Regions from separate parts of the Pseudoalteromonas sp. SR45-4 genome, predicted to be linked through region 1. Evidence: predicted binding sites of a transcription regulator. Region 1 holds the regulator's gene; the other holds the start of a gene.

Region 1 (14,310 bases):
GATGGTAATTGGTGGTCGGTGGATCATTACTGGGACATAGTAACTTGGGGCGGCTGGATGTTTACTACAGCGCTGGTGCTATCACTGGCACCGCTTACCGCTATGCTGGTAATTAATATGTCGTTTGGCATTATGACCCGCGCCGCGCCACAGCTAAATATTTTTTCTATTGGTTTTCCGTTTACTTTAGTTGCTGGGCTTATCATTATTTGGGCGACCTTAGGTAACTTTGTATCGCAGTTTGAGTTTCAGTGGCTAAAAATGGTCGAGTTAATGTGCTCATTAGTGGGCTGCTCGCCTTAGGAGGTTATTGTGTCTGAAGATTCTGGACAAGAAAAAACCGAAGAACCCACATCCAAAAAAGTAGAGGATGCCAAAAAGAAAGGCCAAATAGCGCGATCCAAAGAGTTGGGCACTATGTTTGTGCTTATTTTTTCGGCTATTTCGTTGCTCATGTACGGCCCCGAAATTGGTAAAGGTTTGTATAACGTAATGGGTAGAATGCTTAGCCTAAACCGTAACGAAACCTACGACACCACCAAAATGTTTGCTGTATGGGGCGAAGTGGCCGATGCGCTGATGTTTCCTATGGCAATGTTTGTATTAATTATTGTATTAGCTGCTTTTATTGGTAACACCATGCTAGGTGGCTTTAATTTTAGTTGGCAAGCTGCTGCACCTAAAGCCAGTAAAATGTCACCTGCTAAAGGCTTTAAACGTATGTTTGGCCCGCAAGCTGGGGTGGAGCTGTTAAAGTCGCTGTTAAAGTTTGGTTTAGTTGCCAGTTTTGCAGTGTTTTTAATTAATACCTTTTTTGATGAGATACTGCACTTAAGTGTAGAAAGCGCCCCAGGTAATATTATTCATGCCTTAGAAATATTGGCTTGGATGTTTTTAGGCTTGTCTTGTACCTTAATTATTATTGCTGCGATTGATGCGCCGTTTCAAAGCTATAACCACAATAAACAACTTAAAATGACCCTTCAAGAAGTAAAAGACGAGTATAAAAACTCAGAGGGTGACCCACAAATAAAAGCGCGCATAAGGCAAACCCAGCGGCAAATGTCGCAAAAACGTATGATGCAAGATGTGCCCGATGCCGATGTTATTGTAACTAACCCTACCCATTACTCAGTGGCTTTAAAGTACGACACCGAACGCGCCGGAGCACCTATAGTAGTTGCCAAAGGAATTGATGAAATGGCAATGCAAATTCGTAAAATAGCGATTGGTAATGAAGTGCCTATTTTAGAGTCGCCGTCGCTTACTCGAGCACTTTATCATACTGCAGAAGTGGGGGAGCAAATCCCGGATCAATTATTTACCGCAGTTGCGCAAGTATTAGCTTATGTGTTTCAGCTTAAGCGCTTTAATAAAGGGCGCGGAAAACGCCCCACCAAACTTAATAAAAAACTGCCTATTCCTGACGATTATCAGTATTAATTTAAATAACCTATAACTTGGAATAGTTATTGCAATTTCACAGTAGTGTCAATTTTTTGAAATTGTAGGGTTATGGGATTTAAAGCGGTATTACAACAACTTAACAAAGATAAAAAAGAGTATGCCAAAGGCGTAGGTACACCATTAATGGTACTTGCTGCGCTGGGTATGGTCATTTTACCTCTTCCTCCGTTCCTGCTTGATATATTATTTTCTTTTAATATTGCCCTTGCTTTGGTGGTGTTACTGGTAACTGTATACACCATGAAACCACTTGAATTTGGTATGTTTCCGGCTGTGTTACTAATCGCCACTATTATGCGTTTGGCACTTAACGTTGCCAGCACCCGAGTAGTATTACTTGAGGGCCACAATGGTGGTGACTCTGCCGGTAAAGTAATTGAAGCCTTTGGCTCTGTAGTTATTGGTGGTAACTATGCGGTAGGTTTAGTGGTGTTTTTAATCTTGATTATCATAAACTTTGTGGTAATTACTAAAGGTGCTGGGCGAATTTCTGAAGTGTCGGCGCGCTTTACCCTTGACGCTATGCCGGGTAAACAAATGGCAATTGATGCCGACATGAATGCGGGCTTTATTAGCGCCGAGCAAGCCCGAGAGCGCCGCGAAGAAGTTACCCGCGAAGCCGACTTTTATGGTTCTATGGATGGTGCCAGTAAATTTGTTAAAGGCGATGCTATTGCCGGTATTGTTATATTAATTATTAATATTGTTGGTGGCTTATTTGTTGGCATGATCCAACACGATTTAAGCTTTGGCAATGCCATGGAAATTTATACCTTGCTCACTATAGGTGATGGCTTAGTTGCACAACTTCCCTCATTATTACTCTCTATTGGTACTGCTATTGTTGTAACGCGTCAAAATGAGTCGCACAACATGGGCGATCAATTTAAGAAACAACTCGGTAACGAAAAGTCGTTATTTATTGCTTCAGGCATTTTAATTATTATGGGTTTAGTACCTGGTATGCCACACGTAGCGTTTTTAAGCTTGGGCGCATTATTAGGTTATTTAGCTTACTACACCCAACAAAACAAATTAAAAGCGGCAGCAGCACTTGCTGAGGAAACCGCTAATGGCAGCGCAGTAGGTACAGGCATTGCCAATAAGCAAGAGCAAAAAGAGTTAGGCTGGGACGATGTGCAGCAGGTTGATGTAATTGGTTTAGAGGTAGGTTACCGACTTATTCCATTGGTTGATCAATCCCAAGGTGGTGAATTGCTAAACCGTATTAAAGGCGTGCGTAAAAAGCTCTCTCAAGAATTAGGCTTTTTAGTGCCCCCGGTGCATATACGCGACAACTTAGAGCTAGACCCAAATGCATACCGAATTACCTTAATGGGCGTATCAAGTGGCGAAGGCGAACTAAAACACGGCGATGAATTGGCAATTAATCCGGGGCAAGTATTTGGTCCTATAAAAGGGATTGAAACTAAAGATCCGGCTTTTGGTTTAGATGCGGTGTGGATCAAGCCTGATCAAAAAGATGAAGCGCAATCGCTTGGTTATACCGTGGTTGATTCGGCGACTGTGGTTGCCACTCATATTAGCCAATTACTCACCAATAATGCGGCGTTATTATTAGGCCACGAAGAAGTACAAAACCTATTAGATATGCTAGCAAAAAGTCACCCAAGGTTAGTAGAAGGCTTGGTGCCTGATGTATTGCCATTAACTACTATAGTTAAAGTTTTACAAAATTTATTAAACGAAGGTGTAGCTATTCGCGATATGCGCTCAATAGTACAAACCCTTGTAGAGTATGGCCCGCGTAGCCAAGACCCAGATGTTTTAACCGCTGCGGTACGTATTTCACTGCGTCGATTAATAGTTCAAGATGCGGTGGGTATGTCTTCAGAAATCCCTGTCATAACCTTGGCGCCTGAGTTGGAACAGATGTTGCATCAGTCATTACAAAATGCAGGCGACGAAGGTGCCGGAATAGAGCCAGGACTTGCAGAGCGACTTCAAGTGTCATTAAACGAAGCGCATCAAAATCAAGAAATGGCCGGTGAACCTTCAATACTGTTAACGTCAGGAATGTTACGCACTGTGTTATCTCGTTTTGTTAAGTACACCATTCCAGGATTGCGAGTGATGTCTTATCAAGAGATACCAGACGAAAGGCAGATCAAGATTGTTAGCTCAGTAGGCCAACAATAAGATTTTAAAGGGGTTGAACCATGAAGATTAAACGTTTTTTTGCTAAAGATATGCGCACAGCACTTAAAGAAGTTAAAGATGAGCTAGGTGTTGATGCGGTTATTATGTCTAATAAAAAACTCGCAAACGGCGTAGAAATTGTCGCAGCGGTTGATTATGACAAAGCAGCCCCTAAAGCCGCCGCGCCACAACAAAGTGCGCCGCTGCAGCAGCGTACGGCACATTCTGCCCACTCGCAAAGCATGCATAACTTTGTAAAACCAGAGCCACAGCGTGCTAGACCTGAGCCACAAGCAAAGGTAGCCGACAGCTTACAAGCATTATTAGAGCGCCAGTCGCCGCGTCCACGTTCAGCAGAATTGGCTTCAATGTTTTCGCAATCAGGTATAGATACCTCAGAGCATTATCAAGAGCCGATCGCTAAACAACGCCCTACAAATATGTTTGCGCGTGAAGAAGCTGCGCAAGCACGCCCACAAACGCAAGCTGACAGCTTAGGTTTTGATGACCTAGACCGTGATTTTGATGAGTTAGACACGCCAGTTGCGCAAAAACACACGACTAAAAATACCGAAAGTGAAGCAATGAGCACAATGCGTGAAGAAATGAACGCAATTCGCCAGTTATTAGAGCACCAAGTGTCGGGTTTAATGCAGCAAGATATGGCGCGCCGTGACCCAACGCGCGCATGCATGATTGACCGCTTAGTAGGCATGGGAATCGATAAAGAAGTTGCTGAGCAAATGGCTTGTTTTGTACCTGAAGATGTTCCGCGTCAGCAGGGCTGGAAAGCGCTGTTAACTATGGTTGAAGATCAGATGCAAACCACGAATAACGAAATTTTGCGCCAAGGTGGTGTTTACGCATTAGTTGGCCCAACCGGTGTGGGTAAAACCACTACAGTGGCTAAGCTCGCGGCATTAGGTGCACAAAAATATGGTGCTGATAAAGTAGCGCTAATTACTACCGATACTTACAGAATTGGTGCTTACGAGCAGCTTGCAACATATGGCCGTATTATTGGCTGTGGGGTTAAACAAGTTAAAGATGCGAACGAACTGGCCGAAGTGTTATATCATTTACGTAACAAGCGCTTAGTACTTATAGATACCGCAGGTATGAGCCAACGTGATTTACGTTTAACTGAGCAGCTAAATACCTTAATGCGTAATCAGCGTGTGGATATTCGTAATTACTTAGTATTAAGTGCCACTGCGCAAATAAATGTGTTACAAGAAACCGTAAGACACTTTAAAAAAGTACAGTTAAGCGGTTGTATTTTCACTAAACTCGACGAATCATTAAGTTTAGGCGAGATAATTAGTATTGCGATTCAAAATCGCCTGCCAATAGGGTATCTTACTAATGGTCAACGAGTACCTGAAGATATTCGAGTTGCAAATGCAGAAAAACTAGTGAAAAAAGCTGAGCAATTATATTTAAAGAGAACAAAAGTACAACATTCACGACACCAATCAGTGGCGTCGAGCACAGTAGAGATGTATGATTAACACAGTATTAGATCAAGCAAGCGGCCTGCGTAAAATGAGCAAAAATAATAATAACGGCGTTAAGGTTATCGCCGTCACTGGCGGTAAAGGTGGCGTTGGAAAAACAAATGTATCGTTAAATACTGCGATCGCTTTAGGTCAGCAAGGCAATAGAGTGTTAGTGCTTGATGCCGATTTGGGTTTAGCCAATTGTGATGTAATGCTTGGACTACGTGTTGAGCGTAATTTATCGCATGTGTTATCTGGCGAATGTGAGCTTGATGAAATACTAGTAGAAGGCCCCGCTGGGATAAAAATAGTACCAGCGACTTCGGGTTCACAAAGTATGGTTGAGTTGTCGCCTGCAGAACATGCTGGGCTTATTCGTGCTTTTAGCGAACTCAATACTGATTTTGATATATTAGTTGTTGATACCGCTGCCGGTATATCGGATATGGTGCTGAGTTTTTCTCGCGCTGCACAAGATGTTTTGGTTGTGGTATGTGACGAGCCAACTTCAATAACCGATGCCTATGCACTGATCAAAGTATTAAGCCGCGAACATGGCGTGTATAAATTTAAAATTGTTGCCAACATGGTGCGTTCATTACGCGAAGGGCAAGAGTTATTTGCAAAGCTATCAAAGGTTACAGACCGATTTTTAGATATATCAATGGAGCTGGTTGCAACCGTTCCTTATGATGAAAATATGCGCAAAGCAACACGTCGTCAAAAAGTAATTGTTGAACTGTTTCCTAGTTCTCCAGCTGCACTTGCCTTTAAAACATTAGCAACAAGAATAACAAAGTGGCCAATACCGAACCAGCCTTCGGGTCATTTAGAATTTTTCATTGAGAAACTCGTTAACGGCTAACTATGACTACATTGGTGAATAGAGCTATGGGATATGAATCAACACAAAATTTAAATATGATTGTTGAAAAGCATGCTTCATTAGTAAAAAAAGTAGCATGTCATTTAATTGCTCGTTTACCCCCTAGTGTACAACTCGATGATTTAATTCAATCAGGAATGATAGGATTAATAGAGGCGTCAAAAAACTTTGATGCCACTAAAGGCGCTAGTTTTGAAACCTTTGCGGGTATTCGTATTCGGGGCGCTATGCTTGATGAAATGCGCCGTGGAGACTGGGCTCCTCGCTCAGTACATCGTAAAAGCCGCCAGGTTATAGAAGCTATTTCAGCATTAGAAAGCAGCCTGAATCGTGAACCTACAGACAGTGAAGTTGCCCAAAAGCTTGAAATTACACTAGAGCAATATCATCATATTTTAACCGATGTTAATTCCAGTAAAATCTTGGGAATAGAAGATTTAGGTATTGATGAGGATGTTATAACACCTGTTGGGCACGATTTAGCACTAGACAAACCCTTTAATAATGTTAAAAATGAAAGGTTTAATGAATCTTTATTAAGTGCAATTAAATCCCTACCAGAGCGAGATGCAATGGTGCTTTCGTTGTACTATAACGATGAAATGAATTTAAAAGAAATTGGACAGATACTCGATGTAAGTGAGTCGCGTGTAAGTCAGATACATGGTCAGGCGATGATTAAGCTAAAAGCAAAAATCAATGACTGGATAAATTAGAAGTAAGTAAATACAGGTTTAGGCCTCACTGGAGGATGTTTTGGATAAAAACATAAAAATTCTTGTTGTTGATGACTTTTCAACGATGAGACGTATTATTAAAAACCTATTGCGTGATTTAGGGTTTACCAATGTTTTAGAAGCAGATGATGGCTCAACTGCTTTACCTATGTTGCAAAATCAATCATTTGACTTTGTAGTAACAGATTGGAATATGCCGGGCATGCAAGGTATTGACTTGTTAAGAGCAATACGCGCAGATGACAAATTAAAGCATCTTCCGGTTTTAATGGTTACTGCAGAAGCTAAGAAAGAGCAAATTATTGCAGCAGCCCAAGCAGGTGTTAATGGTTATATTGTTAAGCCATTTACTGCGGGTACATTAAAAACTAAATTAGAAAAAGTGTTCGAACGCTTAGGTTAATAAGGGGAGAGGCTTATGTCAGCACCTGCTGCGCCTCAGATTACTTTAGAGCAAGCACGTCAGCTGGTCACTTTTTTAGAAAACGGTGAGCAACATAAAGCTGATCAGTTAATTTTAGAAACTGCCTCTCAAGAACAATCATATTTGTTTGCAGAAGTAGGTAAATTAACGCGCCAGTTGCACGAGTCTTTAAAGGGTTTTGAGCTTGACACCCGCATAACAGATTTAACCACTGATGCCATTCCGGATGCTAAAAAGCGACTTAACTATGTCATAGAAATGACAGAAAACGCCGCCAACAAAACCATGGATGCGGTTGAAGCGAGCCTGCCTTTAGCCCAGCAATTAGCTGATGATATTTCGCATATCAAGCCAACCTGGGATCGGTTAATGAGCCGCGATCTTGAACTTGGTGAATTTAAAACATTGTGTCATAGCATTGATAAATTTATGAACAGCTCGCATCTTAAAACCGATGAGTTGCAAGTATTAATGACTAATGTGTTAATGGCTCAAGATTATCAGGATTTAACCGGACAAGTAATTCGCCGTGTTATTGAGCTGGTACGCGAAGTTGAAGAAAGTTTAATTCATCTGTTAACTGCGTTTGCAGCACAAGATGAAAACGATAACCAAGAGCAACAAAAAACAGAAAACTCGATTGCCGCACAAGCATTAGCAGGCCCAGAAGGCCCTATTATTGATAAAGAATCGCGTGATGATGTTGTATCTGATCAAGACGAAGTTGATGATCTTTTATCAAGTTTGGGCTTCTAATAGGAGAGTAACTGCATGAGCTTTGAAGTCGATGAAGATATATTACAAGATTTTTTAGTTGAAGCTGGAGAAATCCTTGAGCTTTTATCTGAACAATTAGTTGAACTGGAAAATAACCCAGAAGATACTGAATTATTGAACGCTATTTTTAGAGGCTTTCACACTGTTAAAGGTGGCGCGGGCTTTTTAGCGATGTCAGAGCTGGTAGATGCCTGCCATGGCGCAGAAAACGTGTTTGACTTACTGCGCCAAAAAGTGCGAACAGTTAACTCTGAGCTAATGGATGTTATACTTCAAGCACTTGATACTATTAACGAAATGTTTGCTACGATAAAAAATCGTGAGCAACCAGAGCCTGCCGATCCCCAGTTACTCGAAATATTACATAAATTAGGTTTACCCCCCACAGAAGAAGAGCTTGGTGGTGACACTATTGCGCCAGTAATAACGCAAGATGCTAATTTAGATGATGACCCTTTTGCATTTGATGAGTTGTTTGATGCACCCAGTGCAGCAACAAACGCTACAGCAAACGATGCGCATATTGATGAAATTAGCGAAGATGAATTCGAAAACTTACTTGATGAACTTCATGGCAAAAGTAAAGGCCCTGCAATAAAAGAGTCATTAAGTAATAGCAGCGACTTAAGTGGCGATATTACCGACGATGAATTTGATAGCTTATTAGATGAGCTTCACGGGGTGGGAAGTTTTGGTGCGGTAAATAAAACTCCAAAACCTCAAGCAGCTCAAAGTCCGGCTGCTAGCACTAACGATGATGAAATAAGTGACGATGAGTTTGAAGCTTTACTAGATGAGCTACATGGCAAGGGAGCGGCGCCAAAATCTAAAGAAAGCGCGGCAACACCTGCACCTGTAAATAAAGTTACGGCTCCTAAAGCAGCTGTAGTTAAAGCCTCACCAGTAGCAGTTGATAAAGTTAAGCAGCCACAAGCGGCTGTTGTAGCAGCAAGTGCTAATACCAATACCGCTGCGCCAGTTGCTAAAAAAGCGCCGCCTGCACAAGCTGAAACAACAGTAAGGGTTGATACTAAACGCCTTGATCAAATTATGAATATGGTGGGCGAGCTTGTATTAGTACGTAATCGTTTAGTGAGTTTAGCCACCAGTTCAGAAAGTGAATCTATGAGTAAAGCAATATCTAACTTAGATGTTGTTACAGCTGATTTGCAAGGCGCGGTAATGAAAACGCGAATGCAGCCAATCAAAAAAGTATTTGGCCGTTTTCCGCGTGTTGTTCGCGACTTAGCACGTACCTTAAATAAAGATATTAATTTATTGCTGGTTGGCGAAGAAACCGATTTAGATAAAAACCTAGTTGAGGCACTGGCCGATCCATTAGTGCATTTAGTACGTAACTCGGTTGATCATGGTATAGAAATGCCAGATGATCGTGAAGCTGCGGGTAAACCGAGAACAGGTACCGTTACGCTTTCTGCTTCGCAGCAGGGGGATCATATTTTGCTTACCATTAAAGATGATGGCGCAGGTATGGATGCTGAAAAACTAAAACAAATAGCAATTAAAAAAGGTGTGCTTGATCAAGAGCAAGCAAGCCGTTTGTCTAACACCGAAGCTTACAATCTGATATTTGCGCCAGGGTTTTCTACCAAAGAAGCAATATCTGATATTTCTGGTCGTGGTGTTGGCATGGATGTGGTTAAAACTAAAATCACCCAGTTAAATGGCTCGGTTAGCATAGAGTCAGAACTAGGTGTGGGCACTATACTTGAAATTAAAGTACCGTTAACTTTGGCTATTTTACCTACCTTAATGGTGGTAGTGAGTGAGCAAACATTTGCACTACCATTAGCAGGGGTAAGTGAAATATTTAACTTGGACCTTACTAAAACGAATGTGGTTGATGGTCAGTTAACTATTATTGTTCGTAAAAAAGCAGTGCCTTTATTTTATTTAGAGCATTGGCTAGTGAAAGGTGCCGATCGTACAAGCCGTAAAGCGCAAGGGCATGTGGTTATTGTGCAAATAGGTACACAACAAGTTGGCTTTGTGGTTGATTCGTTAATTGGTCAAGAAGAAGTGGTTATTAAGCCGTTAGACGCTTTATTACAAGGTACGCCTGGAATGGCAGGTGCCACTATTACTTCGGATGGTGGTATTGCACTTATATTAGATGTACCGAGTATGTTAAAACACTACGCAGGTAAATAATAAAGTAGACGTATACTTTATACGTCTACACAATAAAAATAAGAGAGCAAAATGGCCGTTAAAGTTTTAGTTGTTGATGATTCGAGCTTTTTTCGCCGTCGAGTGAGTGAGATTCTTGAATTAGATAGCGAGATTGAAGTAATTGGCTTTGCCGTAAATGGCCAAGATGCTGTAGAAAAAGCAGCTAGTTTACATCCTGATATGATCACTATGGATGTAGAAATGCCGGTGTTGGATGGTATAAGTGCTGTAAAAGAAATTATGGCCAGTAACCCGACGCCAATTTTAATGTTTTCTTCGTTAACTCGCTCCGGTGCAACTGCAACTTTAGATGCACTTGATGCTGGTGCTATGGATTTTTTACCGAAAAAATTTGAAGACATTGCTCGCAATAACGAAGATGCCATTAAGCTGCTGCAAAGCAAAGTAAAAGAAATTGGCCGCCAACGTATTAGACGTGTTGCTAGCCCTAGCCCCTCCAGTATAAACAAACCTTTATTTACACCTACTTCAGCGCCAAGCGCATTAGCAGCAAGGTTTGCACAAACAAATAAAACAGCAACAACAGTAGTACAACCAGAGCGAAGCTTTAATAATTCGCCAGTAACTAGTCGCAGTGCAATAGTAACAAAGCGCACGAGTGGCAAGCACTATCAACTAGTTGCAATTGGCACATCAACCGGTGGACCTGTTGCGCTGCAAACTATATTAACTCAGCTTCCTGCTAACTTTCCGCACCCTATATTATTAATTCAGCATATGCCCGCTGCGTTTACTCCGGCTTTTGCGGCACGCTTAAATAGTTTGTGTAAAATTCAGGTAAAAGAAGCGCAGCAAGGAGATCGACTGCAAGCAGGTGTGGCTTACTTAGCACCGGGTGGCCAGCAAATGATGATTGATGGTCGTGGGGCAAGTAGAACACTACGAGTTTTTGAAGATAACAGCGAGCGCATTAGTTACAAACCAAGCGTTGATGTAACCTTCGCCAGTGCCGCTAAAGCGTATCAAGGTGATGTATTAGCTATAGTATTAACTGGTATGGGCGCAGATGGGCGTGAAGGCGCTCGTATGCTTAAACAATCAGGGGCAACCATTTGGGCACAAGATGAAAAAAGTTGTGTTGTTTATGGTATGCCACAAGCAATTGCTAATGCTGGTTTAGCGAGCGAAAGTTTGCCATTAGATGAAGTAGCAATACGTTTAAAGACAGAGGTGGGCTGTGGATAAGCTTTCCGTACTAGGTTTACTTATTGGCTTAGGCGCCATTGCAATAGGTTACTCGTTAGAGGGCGGTGTGGTATCGGCATTATTTAACGGACCTGCGTTGATCATTGTACTGGGCGGCACATTGGGTGCTGTAATGTTACAAACATCAGCCAGTACTTTTAAAAAGATGCTAGAAATTACGCACTGGGTTTTTGTATCGCCTAAATACAATATTGAAGATGCCATAGAGCAAGTAAAAGGATGGTCACATAAAGCACGTCAAGAAGGTTATTTAGCCCTTGAAAACGAAGCGCTTACCCACCCAGATGCCTATGCTGCAAAAGGGCTTGGATTATTAGTTGATGGTTGCTCAGATCAAAAACTGCGCGATACGTTAGAAATAGATTTACTGTTAGAGCGCGAACGTCTGCTAGAGGCAAGTCGTGTTTATGAAGCTATGGGCGGTTATAGTCCGACCATAGGTATTTTAGGGGCCGTGCTTGGTCTTATTCAGGCAATGTCGTTTATTACAGATCCGCAAAAGCTTGGAGCCGGTGTTGCCACTGCCTTTATAGCAACTATTTATGGCGTGGGTTTAGCTAATTTATTATTTTTACCTATGGCTAATAAGTTAAAGCAACGGGTTGAGCAAAAAATGCTTTATCACGAAATGCTTGCCGAGGGCGTAATTGCAATAAGCCAAGGCGAAAGCCCAGTAAGCATTGAATTAAAGCTTGAAGCCTATCGGGTTGACCGCCCAAATGTCGTGGTTGAGTAGCAGCTATTATGTTACGTCGTCGCTTACGCAACACCACTACTAAAAGTCAACACACAGAACGTTGGCTGGTGTCTTATGCTGATTATATGACGATTATGTTTGCCTTTTTTGTGGTTTTGTACGCAATAGCAATTAACAAAGAAGAGAAATTTCAAGTGCTGTCCGATTCGATTGGTTATGTATTTGATAAGTCAGCCCGTCAACATTCGCAGCAAGGAACTGGGGTAAATGGCGACGCAATATTGACAGACAGAGTAACCCCAGAGCAAGAAGTGCTCTACGGCGAAAGTATTTTAAAAGAAGAACACGGGCCAAAGCTGCTGGACGGACAAAGCGATACCAGTAATATTGATCAAAAACACCTTGGCAAACCACTCGATAGTTTGTTGGCTAAGCTGCAATCGTCATTAATAGATGAAATACGCGATGGTGAAGCAAGTTTAGAACTCAGCCAAGATTGGCTGATCATTGAGCTTAGTTCTGGCATGCTATTTTCAAGTGGCAGTAGTGTAGCGCAAGTTCGAGCTAAGCAAGTTGTTAAAATAATTAAAGATATAATTGCTCCGGTAGATAACTATATTAGAGTACGCGGCTATACTGACAACCAAACCATAGGTAATGAAATGTACCGCTCGAATTGGGAGTTGTCGGTGGCGCGTGCAACAGCCGTTTTAGTTGAGCTTGAAAGGCTAGGTATAAATTCAGCGCGAATGGCGATTGAGGGATATGGTCAATATTCTCCTTTTGCCACTAACGATACTAAGCAAGGGCGTGCTGAAAATCGCAAAGTAGTTATTGCCCTATCTAAATATGGGTTGCCACCAACAGCAGAAGTAGTAAGCGTTGAGCCGCAACAAGTAGTCGTTAAACCTGAGCCTGAAGCAGAATTACCCTCTGACGATAATACAATAAAAATAATTCGTTTACCCCATGGCGGTATTCGTATATCGACTCGAAATGAACTGTAATTAGGATGCAATGTGAAGATTTGGACTGTAGCAAATCAAAAAGGTGGAGTAGGGAAAACCACAACCGCGGTTAGCCTTGCAGGTATTTTAGCATCTCAAGGTAAGCGCGTATTATTGATTGATACCGATCCTCATGCCTCATTAACCTATTACTTTGGCATTGATTCTGAGGATTTAGAGGTTAGCGTATACGATATTTTTGTACGCGGAACTAGCATGCAAAGCGAAGAAATACTCCAAGCATTATGTCCATCTAGTATTGAAAACTTAGATATATTACCCGCCACTATGGCTATTGCTACTCTAGATAGAAGTATGGGCAATAAAACCGGCATGGGATTAATATTAAAAAAAGCGCTTGCAAAAATAAGCGAATATTACGACTATGCAATCCTCGATTGCCCCCCAGTACTTGGCGTATTAATGGTTAATGCGCTAGCTGCGAGTGAACGCATTTTAGTGCCGGTACAAACCGAGTTTTTAGCGCTAAAGGGGCTCGACAGAATGATGCGTACTATGCAGTTAATGCAAACATCTCAAGCTAAAAGCTATGAATATACTATAATTGCCACCATGTACGATAAGCGCACTAAAGCCTCGTTAGAGGCATATAAAACACTGCAAAATACTTATACTGATAAAGTGTGGCCGGGCGTTGTTCCGGTAGATACCAAATTTAGAGACGCCAGTTTAGCGCAACAAGTTCCAAGTGAATTTTGCCCACGGTCTCGCGGGGTATATGCCTACAAGGCATTGCTCGACTATTTAATAGAACAAGGTTAATCAATGAGTAAGCAATTATTTGCTAATGAAAAAGTAATGACTCAATATCTAGGCGCGTTATTGTGCGAAGACGAGCCTGTAGATAATCTTGAACCCGTTGCAAAATTACTTGAGCAAGTAACGGATAAAAAGACTGAACACCCAGATTTAGAAGCGCAGAGCACACAAAGTACGCCAGTATTTGAGCAAGTTGTGCCAGAAATTATTAAAAAGCCGATAGCGCAAGAAATCAAAGCCCTAGTCACCTCTGCTGAGCAAACACTGTCGGCCGAGCAAATATTAGCCGCACAAAGCCAAGCTGATTATTTTGACGGGCAGTTTCAAGCCTTATTTTTTGAAGTGGCAGGATTAACGCTAGCTGTGCCGCTTAAAGCGTTAGGCGGTATACATGAATTAAGTGAAGTAAATCATTTATTTGGTAAACCAAAGTGGTTTAAAGGCGTTATGCTCAAT
Region 2 (17,714 bases), on a different contig from region 1:
GCGCTGAGTAGAAGTTTAGCAGTACCAACTTTTGTTGTGATGTTTCGCCGAGTACTTGCTGAAAATTTTGCGCGTTGATACTAACTATGTTGCTCATTGAATTGATTGCCATATTCATTTATTTAGGTTTTTATATGGTGCTGAACATAATTATTACAAGTCATATATCTAAATCACTTGGATATACATTTATCTCAATAAGGGAAAATCATGAAGTTAACTTACTTAGGCACAGCGCTATTATTAGCTAGCCCTCTATTGGCGGCTAAATCATTAGACTTAAATTTACATAGCAGCATGCCAGCCATCGAAAGCTTTTACCTCGATCTGCATCAATCACCCGAGCTTTCGTATCACGAGCAACAAACCGCAAAAAAAATAGCAGCGCAGTTAAACAAGCTTGGTTTTGAAGTTACAAGCAATGTAGGTGGTTTTGGCGTTGTAGGCATTTACAAAAATGGTGATGGCCCCACAGTAATGATACGTACCGATACCGACGCCTTACCTATTACAGAACAAACAGGTAAGGCGTATGCTTCTAAAGTAACAGTAATAGACGAGCACGGTGCAAAAGTAGGTGTTATGCACGGCTGCGGTCACGATATACATATGAGCTCATTCATTGGTACTGCTGAACAACTAATAGCTCACAAAAATGCATGGCAAGGCACGCTAATGATGGTGGCACAACCCGCAGAAGAAGTAGGCGGTGGCGCTAAAGCCATGCTAAAAGAAGGCTTATTTAGTAAATATGCAAAACCTGATCACATAATTGCGCTACATGTAAGTGCAAGTGTGCCTGCCGGTAAAGTTGCGATAAAAAATGAATATACTATGGCCAGCGTCGATTCTGTTGATATAACTATAAAGGGTAAAGGCGGACATGGAGCTTATCCGCATACCACTATTGATCCGGTTATTATTGCTGCGCGCACTGTGCTTGCACTGCAAACTATTACGAGTCGTGAGCTTTCACCATTAGAGCCATCAGTTATTACTGTTGGATCTATTCATGGTGGCTCAAAACATAATGTAATTTCTGATGAAGTAAAGTTACAACTTACATTACGCAGCTATAACCCTGATATTAGAAATGCACAAATTGCAGCAATTAAACGCATTACCGCCGGTATTGCACAAAGCGCAGGCCTTGAGGAAGCGCTCTACCCTAAGGTGCAAGTACATGAAGATGAGTCAATTCCATCTACATATAATAACCCGGCACAAACCAACCTTGTGCGTCAAAGTATTGCCAGCGCTATTGGTGATGAAAATGTGCTTGAAACCCTCCCTGTAATGGCAGGTGAAGACTTTGGCCTATATGGCCGCACTGACGAAAATATTCCTATCACACTATTTTGGCTCGGTGGCGTTAACCAAGCAAAATATGCAAGTGCAATAAAAGCGGGCGAAACATTACCTTCACTGCATTCAAGTAAGTTTGCCCCTGACTATAAAGTCGCACTACCAACTGGCATTAAAGCCATGAGTAACGCAGCGGTAACTTTGTTTAATCAATAGTTTTATTTAAATAATAGCTCTGTAGTTAACCTGTAACAGAGCTTTTTTTATAACTCGACTTTTTATAAGGCGTTTTTTGGCCACGTTTAACAAAACGCTTTTTAGCTGAAGTTTTAGGCAGCTTTGCAAATACATTGCTATCGCAATTTGCAGCTTGTTGTACAAAACTATTTAAGTCGGCAAGTAAAGGCTGTAAAAATTGCTGATAGCTCATTACTTGCTGTGCAATATCACCTAAGCTCGATTCCCATTTAGCGGTTAAATCGGGGCGAACTAAACCTTGCGGCAGCACGCTAATAAGTGCACTCCCGGTTTCGGTTGTTTTAATTAATTTGCCTTCACGTTTTAAAAAACGGCGTTTAAATAATAATTCAATGATCCCCGCTCGCGTTGCCTCTGTGCCTAAGCCATCGGTGTCTTTAAGTACTTTTTTTATCTGTGGATCTTGTACATAGCGGCTTATGCCTGTCATGGCTGCAAGTAAAGTCGCATCACTAAAGTGCGCTGGCGGAGAGGTATATTTTTCAACAACCTCCCCTTGCGAGCAAAAAAGTAACATGTCTTTTGTTAAAAGCGGTAGCGTGGCTTCATCTTTCAATTCAGACTTACCCATTAGCACCTTAAAACCCAAGCTTACATCTTGCTTTGCATTTGCTTTAAATAACCCGCCAGCAATAGTTATCTCTGCTTTAGTTTCGTTGTAAATATAGTCGGGATAAAACTGTATTAAATAATGACGACATATTAATTGATAAACCTTTGTCTCATCGCTACCTAAACTTGTCGACTTTAACTGTTTTGCCGTAGGGACAATGGCGTGATGCGCAGCCACTTTTGAATCGTTAAAACATTTACTACGTTTTTTACTATCAGCTGCTTTTACTAACTCAACACCTTGCCCGCCATTAGTGCTTATAGCTTTTAAAATAGCAGACGCATCTTGGTGATGATCATTAGGTAAGTAGTGGTTGTCTGAACGCGGGTAGGTAATTAACTTATGACGCTCATAAAGAATTTGGCATATATCCAGCACCTTTTGCGCTGGCATAGCAAATGCTTTTGCCGCGTCTATCTGCAAAGCAGATAAGTTATAAGGCAGTGGCGCAGTTTGTTTTTTTTGCTTTTGTTCAAGCGCCGTTAGCTCAGCATTTTGCTGTGTGATACGCGAGGCTACGTTTTCAGCCAATGCTTTATTTAATACTCGCCCTTCTTCGTCTTGATAAGGCTCACATGCCTTACTGGGTATCCATTTTGCACTAAATGATTGTTTTTCGGGGGTGACTAAGTGGGCTAATACTTCATAAAATGGCTTCGATACGAAATTTGCTATGTCATTATCTCTATTAACCACCAAGCCAAGTATGGGTGTTTGTACTCGTCCCACAGAAAGTACGTTACCAAACCCAGCTTTTTGCCCTGCTAAAGTATAAGCGCGGGTTAAATTCATACCAAACAACCAATCAGCACGAGAGCGCGCTAAGGCTGAAACGCTCAACGGAATAAACTCACGGTTAGATCGCATAGTCGTTAATGCTTTTTTTACTGCAGCTAAGTTTAAATCACTAATTAATAAGCGTTGAATATGCTGCTTTTTAGTTTTACTTATTTTGGCTTCTTCAATAACTTGATCGACAAGTAATTGCCCTTCTCTGTCGGGATCACCTGCATGCACTAGTGCTGTAGCCTGTTTGATTAGCTTTTTTAACACAGTAAGTTGCTTGCGAGTTTTAGTTTTTGCTTTTAATTGCCACTGCTCAGGAATGATAGGTAGGTGCTCAAACTGCCACTTTTTAAAGCGCTCATCATAGTCATCGGGCTCGGCTTGCTCGAGCAAATGACCAATACACCAAGATACGCAATCACCATTTGCAACTTCAATGTAGCCATCGTGCTTTTTGTGCGGTTTTGGTAACGCGTCGGCAATAGCACGCCCTAATGACGGCTTTTCGGCAATATAGAGTTTCATAAGCAAGCTCTTTTACTGTTTATATACACAGTAGTTTAGCATATCAATTCACAGCGTGGGATGTTTTTATTAAACCGTATTATTTAACAACTCTGAGGTATTTGGCTGAGGTGGTGACTTTTAGTTAATTTTAACTAAAAGTCACCTGAAATCAATTACACTTAGTTTGCTTAAACCAAGTGTGTTTTTAATAAAATGACTGCTACCTTACATCGATAGGATCAGACTCTTTGGCTTTTCCTTGTAAAATAGATATTTCAACGCGACGATTACGACGGCGATCTTCATTGCTGTCATTTGGCACTAACGGCCGGGTTTCAGCACGCCCTACTACCATCATTCTATTTTTATCAAATCCAACTACTTTTTGCAGCTCACTAGCTACTGCAACTGCACGCTTAGATGAAAGATCCCAGTTATTAATATATAACTCGTTTGAAACCTGAAAATCGTCGGTATGCCCCGACACAGTAATTTCTCCAGGCACATCTTTTAATAGCACGCCAATTTCTTGAATAATGGGTTTAAACTTAGGTTGTAAAAATGCACTACCCGAAGGGAAAGAGCCATTTTCGCGAATACGAATAATTATTTGCTGCCCTAATGATTCAAGCTCTATGGCACCATCAATTATTTGTTTTTCTAATTGCTGGGCAATTTTTTTAACTAAGTCGTTTGTTTGCTGTTGATCGGCCGCTGAAATTGCTTGCTCCGATGCTTGCTCTTTGGAAGTACTACGCGACTCGCCACCACGTTTATCGCCCCGCTGCTCTTGCCTTCCGCCTGCTGAACTTTCATCACCTGCCTGAAACTCTAACATTTGCTGGGTCATTTCTACCGTTTGCTGTTGAATTGTTTCAATTGGGGTAGGCTCTGGCTTGCCCGGAGTAAACTCCATAGCAATAACTGATGTGCCTTTGGGAATATCTTTAACTTCTATTTTATTTTGTACACCAAATGCAAATTTCATCGAACCGGCAATTTGTTTAAATTTAAGTACATCCATTTCAGAAAACGCAAGCAAGAGCACAAAAAAGCACATTAATAGCGACATTAAATCTGCGAATGTCCCCATCCACGCAGGTAAACCTGGGGGTGGGCACTTGCACTCTTGATCAGACATAGTTAATCCTCAGTGTTTACTTTACGTTTTGATTCAGCAAGATAGTTTTTCAAAATACCTTCTATTACTTTTGGATTTTGACCATCTTGAATACCTAAAACCGCATCTAAAATTAAACGTTGATTCATTGCCTCTTCGTCTTTACGCAGCTCCAATTTTGTTTGAATAGGAATAGCGACTACGTTAGCTAAAAATGCGCCGTATAATGTGGTTAACAATGCCACCGCCATAGCCGGACCAATTGCTTTAGGATCATCCATATTAGATAACATCGCAACTAAGCCTATTAAAGTGCCTATCATTCCCATTGCTGGGGCTATATCACCCAAAGATTTAAATAAAGTAGCACCCGACTCATGCCGTGCTGTAGTTAATGAAATATCTTTTTGCAGTGTGGCCCGCACTACGTCTGCGTCGTGGCCATCTACTAGCATGTCAACGCCTTTGCGCATAAATGGATTCGGTATTTCTGCCTCTTCAAGTGCTAAAAACCCGCCTTTACGTGCTGAATCTGCAAGTTCAACTGCTTTTTCGATTAACTCTTCTGGCGACTCAAGCTTAAACATAAACGCTTTGGTAACCACCTTACCTATGCCAAAAAACTGTGACATAGTAAAGTTTGATAAAACGATAAATAATGAACCGCCAAATACGATTACAACAGAGGGCGTGTTGTAAAACATAGCCATTTCACCGCTACTACTCATAAACATGGACATGACAATTAAGCCAATTGCGCCAAGGATCCCAATAATGGTTGCTAAATCCACATTCCCTCCAAAGGTTTTTGCTTTTATATGCAAACGTTTGTTATTAATTGTTTATCGGCAAGATACTGAATTGCTTAAGCCATTTTTTATAGATAAACATAAAAAGCTGGATTAAGCACTATTCTAGATCAACTTGTGTAATCTATCTAATTATCAATTTTTTAAAACATAAAGCGTTTATTAACGAAAAAACCATTTCATCCTTTGACCTAGTTTAGCATTCCCCCTAAAATTGACTTCTAAATTTATTATGTAAGTTGAAATAAAGATGGCGACTAAAAAACCTGAAAACTTAAGTTTCGAGCAAGCACTAGAAGAATTAACAACAATCGTTAGTGAAATGGAACAAGGTGATTTATCGCTTGAGCAGTCATTAAAACAGTTTGAGCGTGGCATTGCTTTAGCAGGCGCATCGTCTAGTAAGTTGCAACAAGCTGAGCAAAAGGTGGCTATTTTAATGGGCAAAGATGAGAAGTCTGTATTAACCGACTTTGATAATGATATGGAATAGCCGTGACTATTAAAGAACTTATTACACATGCTCAAACTGATGTAGCCAATACTCTTAACCTTTATTTTGACCAATCGCTTAATACTGACGAGACCATAAAAGCCGCCACCCATTATAGTTTAATGAATGGCGGCAAAAGATTGCGTCCTTTTTTGGTTTACGCAACGGGTAAAATGCTCGGCGCAGATAAACAAGATTTAGACGTACTTGCTGCAGCTATAGAATGTATTCATAGCTACTCGTTAGTTCACGATGACTTACCAGCTATGGATGATGATGAATTACGTCGCGGACGCCCAACCTGTCATATCGTGTACGGCGAAGCACACGCAATTTTAGCCGGTGATGCACTGCAAGCTTTAGCATTTGAGTTAATAGCCAAGCATAATTTTAACTGTAGTGCTCAAGCTCAAGTTAAAATGATTGCTGAACTGGCACATGCCTCTGGGTTACAAGGTATGGTGGCAGGCCAAGGGCTTGATATTGCAGCTACTGATAAAGTAATAACCGTGGCTGAACTTGAGCGTATTCATAAGTTAAAAACCGGTGCGCTAATAAGCTGTGCAATTACACTGGGGGCTTTGTGCTCGAACAATGTTAGTCAAAACACGTTAGAAAATTTAGCCACTTTTGGCTATGCCATAGGGCTTGCATTTCAAGTACATGACGATATTTTAGACGTAGAAGGCGATACCGTTACTTTAGGTAAGCCTCAAGGGTCAGATATCGCTGCGAATAAAGCGACATATCCCGCTTTATTAGGTATGCTAGGCGCTAAAGAAAAAGCGCAAAACTTAATACAACAAGCCCATGCAGCGTTAGCAAATATAGACGCCGATACCAGTGCTTTAGCGTCACTAGCTAACTATTTAATTGAACGTGACCACTAAACACGGCTTAAACGTATTGCAACTTAGCACTAAAATTATTACTGAACATCAAATAACTCAAACAACGCGTTTGCACAGTTAGTTGATGTTAGCGAAGGACATATATAAAACCATGACACTTGATAGCAGCAAGTATCCATTACTTAATTTGGTTAACGAACCAGCCCACTTGCGAGACTTAGCACAAGATAAGCTTCCTGCATTTAGCCATGAGTTGCGTGACTACTTACTCAACTCGGTATCGCAAAGTAGCGGGCATTTAGCGTCTGGTTTAGGTACCGTAGAGCTCACTGTGGCACTACATTATGTGTATAACACCCCAGATGATCGCCTTGTATGGGATGTAGGCCACCAAGCTTACCCACACAAAATACTCACCGGGCGTCGCGATTTAATGCACACCATTCGTAAAAAAGATGGCTTGCACCCTTTCCCATTTCGCGAAGAAAGCCAATACGATACGTTTAGTGTGGGCCATTCTAGTACCTCTATTTCAGCTGCGTTGGGCATGTCTATTGCTGCGCAAAAAGAAGGTAAAGGACGCAAAACGGTTGCCGTTATAGGTGATGGTGCTATTACAGCAGGCATGGCTTTTGAAGCCATGAACCACTTAGGTGATGTAAAATCAGATATGTTGATCATTTTAAATGACAACGAAATGTCGATTTCTGAAAACGTTGGCGCGTTAACAAATCACTTTGCCCGTATTTTATCGGGTAGCTTTTATACTAACATTCGCGAAGGTAGTAAAAAACTACTCTCGGGTGTGCCACCAGTTAAGCAACTTGCCAGTAAAATGGAAGAGCATATTAAAGGGATGATGATCCCTGGTACCTTCTTTGAAGAATTAGGCCTAAATTATATTGGCCCAATTGATGGCCATGATGTAAACATGTTAGTAGATACGCTGCGTAATATGCGTAACTTAAAAGGCCCGCAATTACTGCATATAAAAACCCAAAAAGGCAAAGGGTATAAACCCGCTGAAGCCGACCCTATTGGCTATCACGGCGTACCTAAGTTTGATCCTAATACATCAAGTTTACCTAAATCAAAACCCGGTGCGGCTACATTTTCTAATGTATTTGGCGACTGGTTATGCGACATAGCAAAGCAAGACAGCAAGCTTATGGCGATAACACCGGCTATGCGCGAAGGCTCTGGCATGGTGCGTTTTTCAAAAGAGCATCCTGATCAGTATTTTGATGTTGCGATTGCCGAGCAGCACGCTGTAACCCTCGCTGCTGGTTTTGCTTGTGAAGGCTTAAAACCCGTTGTCGCAATTTACTCAAGCTTTTTACAACGTGCGTACGATCAGCTAATTCACGATGTAGCGCTGCAAAACTTACCTGTGCTATTCGCTATTGACCGTGCTGGTATTGTTGGCGCAGACGGCGAAACACATCAAGGTGCGTACGATTTAAGCTTTATGCGCTGCATTCCAAATATGGTCATTATGGCGCCAAGCGATACAAATGAGTGTCGCCACATGTTATATACTGGTTATCAAGCAAATTGCCCTGTTGCTGTGCGTTATCCGCGTGGTAGTGCTGGTACGGCAGAAATTGCAACTAATATGCAATTACTTGAAATTGGTAAAGCCGATGTTGTTAAGCAAGGTGCTAAAGTGGCTATATTGTCATTTGGTACATTACTTGAAAACGCGCAACTAGCAGCTGATGAACTCAATGCGACTTTAGTTAATATGCGCTTTATTAAACCGCTTGATACTGCGTTACTCGATGAGTTAATAAACAGCCACAATGTAATAGTAACGCTTGAAGACAATGCAATTTCTGGCGGTGCTGGCTCTGCGGTTAATGAGTATTTAGCAACGCAAAAAGCACAGGTTAGCATTCTTAACTTGGGTATCCCTGATGAATTTATTAAGCACGGTACACAAGACGAAATGCACGACGAAATGGGCTTAGGCGAGCAAGGAATATTAACTGCTATCAAAGCGTTTATTAATTAACCTCCTACTCATTTAAAGCATATTAAAAAAGGAGCCTAGGCTCCTTTTTTAATATCTAAATATTAGTTACTTATCGCATCCATACTTTAATATCAGCTAAACCATTGGCTTGTAGCAAGCCTATTTGCTGTTCAACATTAGGGTTTTGCTCAAACTCAAACGCATCTAACTGCTCATCAAAGGTAATGTTAGCGACCCCATCGCCACCGCGTTTTTTAACTTGATGCAGTGCAATATCAGCTAAATTAATCGAGGTTTCCCAGCTAATAACTTGGCCACCTAATAGTGGTAGCGGATAGAACGACCAACCAATTGAGGCTGAAATATGAGTGCTTTTACCGTTTGGCAATTGAAATGCATGTTCGGAAATTCCTTGGCAAAGATCCGACACATAGCTGTCAATTAAGTTACATTTAAAGTCACGTAATAAAAGTAAAAACTCATCGCCGCTCCAACGTGCCACATAATCTGAGCCCTGAGTACGCGAATTAAGTAATACCGCCATTTGCTGCAAACAACTATCTCCGGCAATTGGCCCATACGCATCGTTAATACGGCTAAAGTTGTCTAAGTTCATAATTAATAATACTAGCGACTTGCCCTGCGCTTGCAGTGATTGTGAGTTACGCTGAAAATGTTCAATATCTTTAGGTAGTTGGTCGAACAAAAAGCGGCGACTACGTAACCCTGTAAGCTCATCTGAATGGCTCACTAGCTTAAGCTGTGAGTTAACTTTATTAAGCTTATCGTTTGCTTGGCGAAGCTCTAAGGTACGATCAGTGATCAACCCTTCTAACACTTCTTGTTTACGGCGCTCTTGCGCTCTAAATACCCAAAACACTAAATAAAACAATAAAACAAAACCACTGGTGATCAGTAATCTAAAGTAAATTGTTTCGTCAAAACGCTCAGGTACTACAAAAGCGTAATCAACAGATTGGGCTATGTTCCAATCCTCGCCTTGGCGTTTTGTTTCTAACTGAAACAAAAAAGAACCGGCTGGGAGGTTAGTATAAATAGCTTCGCGGCGAGTATTCGCGTATCGCCAGTCAGTATCTAAACCATTTAATTTATACCTAAACTCAATACTATTTGGCGCGTAATAATCTATGGCTGTGTATTTTAAAGTAACATCGCGCTCGTCTATTTTTAATCGCGGTTTATTACCTAATGCAGCAGTGGTTAAACTACGTAATGGTGTAGTTAATGTTTCTATTTTAGGTTTTAAACCACGCAAGCCAAACAACTCAACGCTTTTAGGTATTTCAACTACACCTTGTAAACTGGGATACCAAATAGAATTGTTCATATCAACAACCGCGTCATGCCCTAAGCCATTACAACATTGGCTGGCTTTACCATCGAGTTGGCGGTCGAACGAGGAAATAACTTCTTCAACTTTTAAGCTTTGGATCTGCGTTTTAAATTGATCTACCGGCATCCGATAAACACCTTTCATGGTGCTTACCCATATTCTTTTTAATTTTTCATCGTACTTTAAGCTAAAAATAGAACCATAAGGTAAGCCATTTGCCGCATCTAACTGCTGCCATTGTCCTTGTCCACTACGATAGAACAAGCCATCGTTTAACGAACCAACTAATATCCCAACTCCATCTATATGCAAAATACTGGTTACATAAGCACTTTCTAAGGTAGTTTGGTCACCTATTTTTTCTATTCCTCGGTCTGTAAAGTAATACGCACCTTTACTAGTACCAATAATGCCAAAATTTGGGGCATCTAATACAAAAGTAATAAACTTACTGCCTAAAAATGCATTATAAGCAAAGGGTCTTAAACCACTATAATTGAGTCTATACAATCCTCGGCCGGTACCAATCCAAAATCCGCCTCGGGTAGCCGAGCTAATCGCAAATACTGGATTGTCGTTTAATGCGCGCCCAGGAAAGCTGTAAAGTGTGTCGTCTTCATAAAAGAATAACCCCCGCCCAGTAGCAATATAAAGCCGATCGCCATCAAACTGTAAATCATGCACCGAGGCATGCCCATACTTGCTACTGTTTATTATATTAATAAAGTTTTTATTGGTATCAAAGTAACCAACTCCGCTTCTGTTAGCTATCCACAGTTTGTCATCGGGTGATTTACTAATCGCCATTACCGTTTCAGTCATTTTAGAAATTGCCGAGTGACGCTCAATGCGACCTTCGTGTGCCAGCCATAAACCTTCACTAAAACTGGCTAGCCAAACATTATTTTGATCATCGCGAAACATGTCAGCAAACCAAATACTTTGATCTAACTGACTTGGCTCAACCCATTGCCAATCACCTGACTTGCCACGAAATAATAAACGCCCATAAGTAGATACCCATAAGCCACCATTGGTATCGCTCATAAATTTATAAACTGCAGAGTTATTCACATTAGGCAGTGGGAAAGAACGTAGTTCGTCATCTAAATCTAAAAAATAAGCACCCAACTCAGAGGCTAAATATAAATTACCATTTAAAAAAGAGAGATCGTGCACTATGGTTTGCGCTAAGCTGTCGGGTAATGACACTTTGGCAGTAAGCTCTAAGCGTAATTTAGAAAAGTCGGCAGCGCTTTTTGTCAGGCGCAGTAAATGTCTGTCGTTTACTAACCAAATACCTTCAGGTGCGAGCGCCATTTTGCTCACAGAGCCAACTATTTGAGTAATAACAGTGGGATTAACTATGGGTGATGGCTCATTAGTTTGATCGCGTAAATCAACCAAACTACGATCAACATAATACAGGCCATTAGCGGCTATCCAAATACCGCCTTTAGAGTCCTCTAAAATATCTCTAACCGGGCCTTTAATATTAAACTCTTGTGCACTAAGTGTTGCAGGGTCAATAACTACTAACCCATTTTTGGTGCCGATCCACAAAAAGCCTTGGCCATCTATTAGTAATTTATTAATACCATTACTTGGTAAAAAAAGACTATTTTGCGTGTTGTAGTTGGTAAAAGTATTGCCGTCAAAACGACTTAAACCAAATTGAGTTCCCAGCCACATATAACCTTGCTGGTCTTGCACAACACTTTTGAGTGATTGCGAGGGGAGTCCATCTTTAATATTCCATTGTTTAACTACGTAATCAGTAATTGAGGCCCAACTTGGCATAGCACAGGTTAGTAGTACAAAAACTAGTAAAAATCGCATCATATTGCTGCCACCTAGCTAAACAATCAAATAATAAACTAAAAGGGTAGTAAACCTACTTTTATCAGCGCTTGCAAACAAATAAGTGAAAATATACCTGCAAGTACGTCATCAATCATAATGCCAAATCCACCATGGGCACGCTTGTCGAGCACACGGATAGGGCCTGGTTTGACTATATCAAAAAAACGAAACAGTAAAAAACCAACCAATAATGTTTGCCAGCTCAGTGCCGTACCAATCATAGTGATGTAGTAACCTGCCACTTCATCCCATACAATCGCAGGGTGATCGTGTACCCCTAAATCATCTGCGGTCTTGCCACAAGCCCAAATACCAAAAACACTGATCACTACAGCAAATACTATTTGTAACCACAACGGGTAGTGCATGGTTATAAAAATAAAAGGTAAAGCGGCCAAAGTACCAAATGTGCCTGGGGCTATAGGTGCAAGCCCAGTACCAAAACCTAAACCAAAAAACTGATGTGGACGCTTTAGGTTAAATAAACGCTTGTTGTTCAACTTAAATCCTTAGAAAAGTGCTCAAAACCTTGGTGCTTAAAAGTAAATTTTTCGCCTTTATGTAACAGGTCAATTTGCCCTTCGCCACTTTTTATTTGGCCAATACAAATTGCCTCTACGCCATATTGACGCAGTTTTACATCAAGCATACTTTTATTGCTATCAGGCACGGTATAAAGCAGTTCATAGTCGTCGCCGTAATTTAGTATAAACGGTAATTGTTGTTCAAAATCAAGGCTAGCTTTCATTGCATCCGAGGTGGGTATGCTTTCAATATTAACCGTTGCGCTAACCTGCGACATATTTAGTATATGGCCTAAATCGGCTAGTAAACCATCTGAAATATCAATAGCAGAAGACGCAAGCCCACGTAATACCTGCCCTGCAGCCACTCTAGGTGTAGGGAAGTTAAGGCGCTTTTTAATATGTTTTAGATGCTCAGGTTCAATCGTTAAGCCTTGCTTGCGAGACTCTATTGCAAGCCCCGCATCTCCTAACGGCCCAGTTACAAAAATCCAGTCACCTACTTTTGCGCCATTTCGGCATAATGCAGTGCCTTCGGGTACTGTACCTTTTGCACAAATAGTAATACTCAAAGGTCCTTGAGTCGTGTCGCCACCAATTATTTGTACATTAAAATATTCGGCAATTTCATGCATGCCGTCAGTCAATTCTTCAATCCATTGCTGATCAATACTCGGAAGTGTTAAAGCGATAGAAACCCATGTAGGCTCTGCCCCCATTGCCGCTAAATCACTTAAATTTACAGCCAATGCTCTGTGCCCGAGTGCGCGAGGTTCAATGTCATCAAAAAAATGTACACCAGCAACGAGTGTATCGGTTGTTATAGCAAGCTGACAATTTTGCGGCACAGTAACTAATGCGCAGTCATCTCCAATCCCTAAATTAACATCGCGGCGAGTAATACCACGGCCTTTAAAATAACGATTAATTAATTCAAATTCCTTCATACACAAAAAAGCCGACCTATGCCGGCTCTCCTTTTTAACGGTAATTTATACCAGCCAGTTTTGATAAAATAATTATCAAAAACCTGACTAAATATTACTTACGTAAATGCTTAACTGCTTTATCAAGTACACCGTTTACAAATTTATGGCTATCTTCAGCGCCAAACATTTTAGCTAATTCAATGCTTTCGTTGATAGCCACTTTGTATGGAACATCTTCACGAAATTTTAGCTCATAGCTGCTTAAACGTAATATTGCGCGTTCAACCATATCTAACTCATCGAATGGACGGGTTAAATGCGGTGATACAGCCTCGTCTAGTTGCTTATAATTTACCGCAACGCCACTGGCTAAATCTTTAAAATATTCAACATCAATTTTAGTCACGTCGTTTTCGATCAACATTTGTTGTTCGATATCGGCAATTGCATTGCCACTTAATTGCCAAGAATAAATGGCCTGAAGTGCTAATATACGTGCTTTACGTCTTGCTGCTGGTTTCACAAAAATTCCTTAAACTTAAATTTTATCTAACACATTAACCATTTCAAGCGCGCCTAAAGCAGCTTCGCCGCCTTTATTGCCCATTTTGGTGCCAGCACGCTCAATTGCTTGTTCAATGCTTTCTGTGGTTAATACGCCAAATGCAACCGGTATATCATACTCAAGTGATACTTGCGCAAGACCTTTGTTTGATTCGCCAGCAACTAGGTCAAAGTGTGGAGTACCACCTCTGATCACTACGCCTAATGCGATGATTGCATCATACTGTTTTTTTGCCGCAATACGTTTCGCTGCTAAAGGTAATTCAACCGCGCCAGGTACATAAACTACGGTAATATCGTCATCCGATACACCACCTGTGCGTTTTAATTCATCAATAGCGCCTGCTAATAAGCTACTACCAATAAAGTCATTAAAGCGAGAAATGACAATGGCAAATTTTTTGCCCGGAGCGTACTTACTACCTTCAATAATTTTCATTTGATAACCTTAAAAATAAGTTTGAGCGATTTCGATTGCGCAAAAATTGCAGCGCATCATACCATAAAAATAAAATAATAGCCTAGCGTCTAATTACTGCGGCTCTATGTAGTCAACAACTTCTAAATGAAACCCTGAAAGTGCATGATACTTTTTAGGGCGACTCATTAAGCGCATTTGTTTAATGCCTAAATCGGCTAAAATTTGTGAACCCACGCCTACAGTACGAGACGTACCTGTAAATTTATTCGGTGTTACATCTTCACCCGAATCTTCGGCTGCAAACGCCTTTACGGTTGCCTCAAGCTCTGCGGTACTTTCTTGTTTGCCTAAAATAACTAATACACCATTGTGCTTAGCTATATAAGCCATTGCGTCAGACACGCCCCAGCTACGCTCAGAGTTTCTATCTGAGAGTAAAATATCGTTAAAGGTGCTTTGTAAATGCACTCGCACTACGGTTGGCGCTTGTTGTTTCATTTCGCCTTTTACTAATGCGTAATGTAGCTGTCCGTCAATGGTGTCTTTGTAGGTTACTAAATCAAACTCACCGTGCTCGGTAGGTAACTTACACTTTGCCACTTGCTCTATCGTGGTTTCGTTTAAGTTACGGTATTCAATTAAATCAGCTATGGTGCCAATTTTAATATCGTGCTGTTTAGAAAACACTTCTAAGTCAGGACGGCGCGCCATAGTGCCATCTGCATTGAGTATTTCAACAATAACCGATGAAGGCTCAAGCCCTGCTAAACGGGCTAAGTCGCAGCCTGCTTCAGTGTGCCCTGCACGCGTTAAAACACCGCCAGGTTGTGCCATTATAGGAAAAATATGCCCAGGCTGTACTATATCGCTAGGCACTGCGCCTTTAGCTATAGCGGCCTGTACTGTACGTGCTCTATCTGCTGCCGAAATACCTGTAGTAACGCCTTTTGAAGCTTCTATCGACATTGTAAAATTAGTTGAAAACGCAGCACCGTTATTTTTTACCATAAGCGGTAAATCAAGTTGCTCGCATCGCTGTTGCGTCATAGTTAAACAAATTAAACCACGGCCATGCGTGGCCATAAAGTTAATAGCTTCTGCACTAATATGCTCGGCGGCAATAATTAAATCGCCTTCATTTTCCCTGTCTTCATCGTCCATTAAAATAACCATTTTACCGGCTTTAATGTCTGCGATAATTTCTTCTGCGCTGTGTAAGTTCATAATTCACTCTTATTAGTTGTTAGTTGCGTTACTTAATAAAGCCCGCTTTTGCGAGTAAGCTCATTGAAATATCAGCGCCCGTAGGCTGCTCTGCGCCTTTTATAAGCCGCTCTAAATAACGCGCAATTTGGTCGACTTCCAAATTAACTTGGGTGCCCACTTTAAAATTAGCTATCGTAGTTTGCTCGCTAGTATGGGGCACAATCGTTAATTTAAATTTATTACCTTCTACTGCGTTCACTGTTAGGCTAATACCATCAATACATACAGAACCTTTATACGGTATGTATTTCATTAGGTTTTCATCTGTGGTTAGCCAATATTCTGTAGCACGTGCATTTGGCGTAATGGCGGTAATTGTAGCAATGCCATCAACATGGCCAGATACTAAATGCCCACCTAAACGCGAAACCGGTTGCATGGCTTTTTCAAGATTAACTGTTTGCCCTAATGTGTAATGAGCAAAACCAGTTAAATCTATCGTTTCATTCGATAAGTCGGCACTAAAACCATCGGCATGTTTATCAACAACAGTTAAACACACACCATTAGTGGCAATACTATCTCCTAACTTAACATCACTCATATCAAGGTCAGGGCTTTGTACACGAATAGCTAAATCGCCTTGTTTTTTTTGTAATAAAGCAATTTTGCCTGTGGCTTCTATTATCCCAGTAAACATAGCATTACTCTTTTGTATCAAGTGGTTTTAATGAGCTTTTTACTGCGCTAATACGTAAATCATCACCTATACGCGTACACTCATTAAAAGTTAAATCAATCGTATTTTGCATACTGATCAACTCAGGAAAATTAACTAAACTCTTGCCATCACACCCAATTAATTTAGGCGCTAGATAAAAAATAAATTCATCTATTAAATCCAGTTCAACCATTTTACCCGCAAGGGTTGCCCCAGCCTCTAGCCACACTGTGTTAAATTGCAGCTTTGCGAGCTTTTTTAAAACCGCGGTTAAATCAACTTTTGAATTACTAGCAGTTACTACTATATGCTTTACAAAATGCGGCCAATGTTGCGATTTATCAACCTTGGTAGTAAAAATTATTATTTCACTTTCAATAGCAAATAAAGCAAGATTTGGGGTTAAACGATTTTGCGAGTCAATAATAACACGCACCGGTTGGCGAAGCGGTAACTGTGTAGGTAATGCCTGCGGTAATTCATTTTTACGCACATTTAATTTAGCGTCATCTACTAATACGGTATCGGCACCGGTTAAAATAGCGCAACTTTGTGCACGATATAACTGCACGTCTTGGCGTGCTGCTGCGCCTGTTATCCACTTACTTTGGCCATTATTAAGCGCCGTTTTACCATCAATACTGGCGGCCATTTTACACGTTACATAGGGCAGACCATGCTCCATACGTTTAAAAAAGCCTAAATTAAGCGCCCTAGCCTGTGCTTCAAGTAACCCATGTGCAACCTCAATACCAGCGTCGCTAAGTATTTTCAGCCCCTTACCTGCCACTTGTGGATTGCTATCGACCATGGCGGCAATTACTTTTACTACACCGGCGGCTTTTAAACCTTCTGCGCACGGTGGTGTACGGCCATAATGGCTACATGGCTCAAGCGTAACATAAGCTGTTGCGCCTTTTGCTTTACTGCCTGCCATAGCAAGTGCATTTACTTCTGCATGCCCTTGTCCGGCAAGCTGATGAAATCCCTCGCCTACTATTTCATTGTTTTTAACTAATACACAACCTACGTTTGGATTAGGCGTGGTAGTAAACCGGCCTTTTTTAGCCAATTCTATAGCACGTGCCATATACATTTCGTCATATTGGTTAAAAACACAGTCGCTTTGCATACTTACTCCCCTAAGCGGGCAATTTCTTCGCCAAATTCGCGGATATCTTCAAACGAACGATACACCGAGGCAAAGCGCACATAAGCTACTTTATCGAGCTTTTTAAGCGCTTCCATAATGCACTCTCCCACTAAATGGCTCGAAACCTCTCGCTCACCGGTTGCGCGTAATTGCGACTTTATTATATTAACTACTTCTTCTACTTGTTCGGTACTTACGGGGCGTTTTTCCAGTGCGCGGTTTAAACCATTTAACAATTTATCTTCGTTAAAGGGTTCGCGGC

The links. The regulator FliA, encoded in region 1, starts transcription of late flagellar genes. The targets are predictions, from matches to a motif close to CTAAAGNTNNNNNNNNNNNNGCCGATA.
Region 2: pomA (flagellar motor protein PomA) is a predicted target of FliA. The motif match lies at 5,433-5,459, and genes of this name have one in related genera.

The regions. Positions count from the first base shown of each region.
Region 1 covers NZ_JACJDO010000003.1:79,425-93,734, forward strand. Annotated here, with positions in the region: gene fliR (flagellar biosynthetic protein FliR) at 1-303, shown strand, start outside; gene flhB (flagellar biosynthesis protein FlhB) at 313-1,443, shown strand; gene flhA (flagellar biosynthesis protein FlhA) at 1,516-3,627, shown strand; gene flhF (flagellar biosynthesis protein FlhF) at 3,648-5,138, shown strand; gene H5058_RS02500 (MinD/ParA family protein) at 5,131-5,991, shown strand; gene H5058_RS02505 (RNA polymerase sigma factor FliA) at 6,018-6,728, shown strand; gene cheY (chemotaxis response regulator CheY) at 6,769-7,152, shown strand; gene H5058_RS02515 (protein phosphatase CheZ) at 7,168-7,929, shown strand; gene H5058_RS02520 (chemotaxis protein CheA) at 7,945-10,122, shown strand; gene H5058_RS02525 (chemotaxis response regulator protein-glutamate methylesterase) at 10,174-11,349, shown strand; gene H5058_RS02530 (flagellar motor protein) at 11,342-12,106, shown strand; gene H5058_RS02535 (flagellar motor protein MotB) at 12,115-13,074, shown strand; gene H5058_RS02540 (ParA family protein) at 13,087-13,857, shown strand; gene H5058_RS02545 (chemotaxis protein CheW) at 13,861-14,310, shown strand, end outside.
Region 2 covers NZ_JACJDO010000024.1:1,195-18,908, forward strand. Annotated here, with positions in the region: gene H5058_RS11115 (tetratricopeptide repeat protein) at 1-97, opposite strand, end outside; gene H5058_RS11120 (M20 family metallopeptidase) at 211-1,521, shown strand; gene H5058_RS11125 (DNA topoisomerase III) at 1,547-3,487, opposite strand; gene H5058_RS11130 (flagellar motor protein MotB) at 3,690-4,610, opposite strand; gene pomA (flagellar motor protein PomA) at 4,613-5,380, opposite strand; gene H5058_RS11140 (exodeoxyribonuclease VII small subunit) at 5,649-5,891, shown strand; gene ispA ((2E,6E)-farnesyl diphosphate synthase) at 5,894-6,781, shown strand; gene dxs (1-deoxy-D-xylulose-5-phosphate synthase) at 6,894-8,756, shown strand; gene H5058_RS11155 (ligand-binding sensor domain-containing diguanylate cyclase) at 8,827-11,913, opposite strand; gene H5058_RS11160 (phosphatidylglycerophosphatase A) at 11,949-12,434, opposite strand; gene thiL (thiamine-phosphate kinase) at 12,431-13,405, opposite strand; gene nusB (transcription antitermination factor NusB) at 13,500-13,910, opposite strand; gene ribE (6,7-dimethyl-8-ribityllumazine synthase) at 13,926-14,390, opposite strand; gene ribBA (bifunctional 3,4-dihydroxy-2-butanone-4-phosphate synthase/GTP cyclohydrolase II) at 14,484-15,596, opposite strand; gene H5058_RS11185 (riboflavin synthase) at 15,625-16,278, opposite strand; gene ribD (bifunctional diaminohydroxyphosphoribosylaminopyrimidine deaminase/5-amino-6-(5-phosphoribosylamino)uracil reductase RibD) at 16,283-17,431, opposite strand; gene nrdR (transcriptional regulator NrdR) at 17,434-17,714, opposite strand, start outside.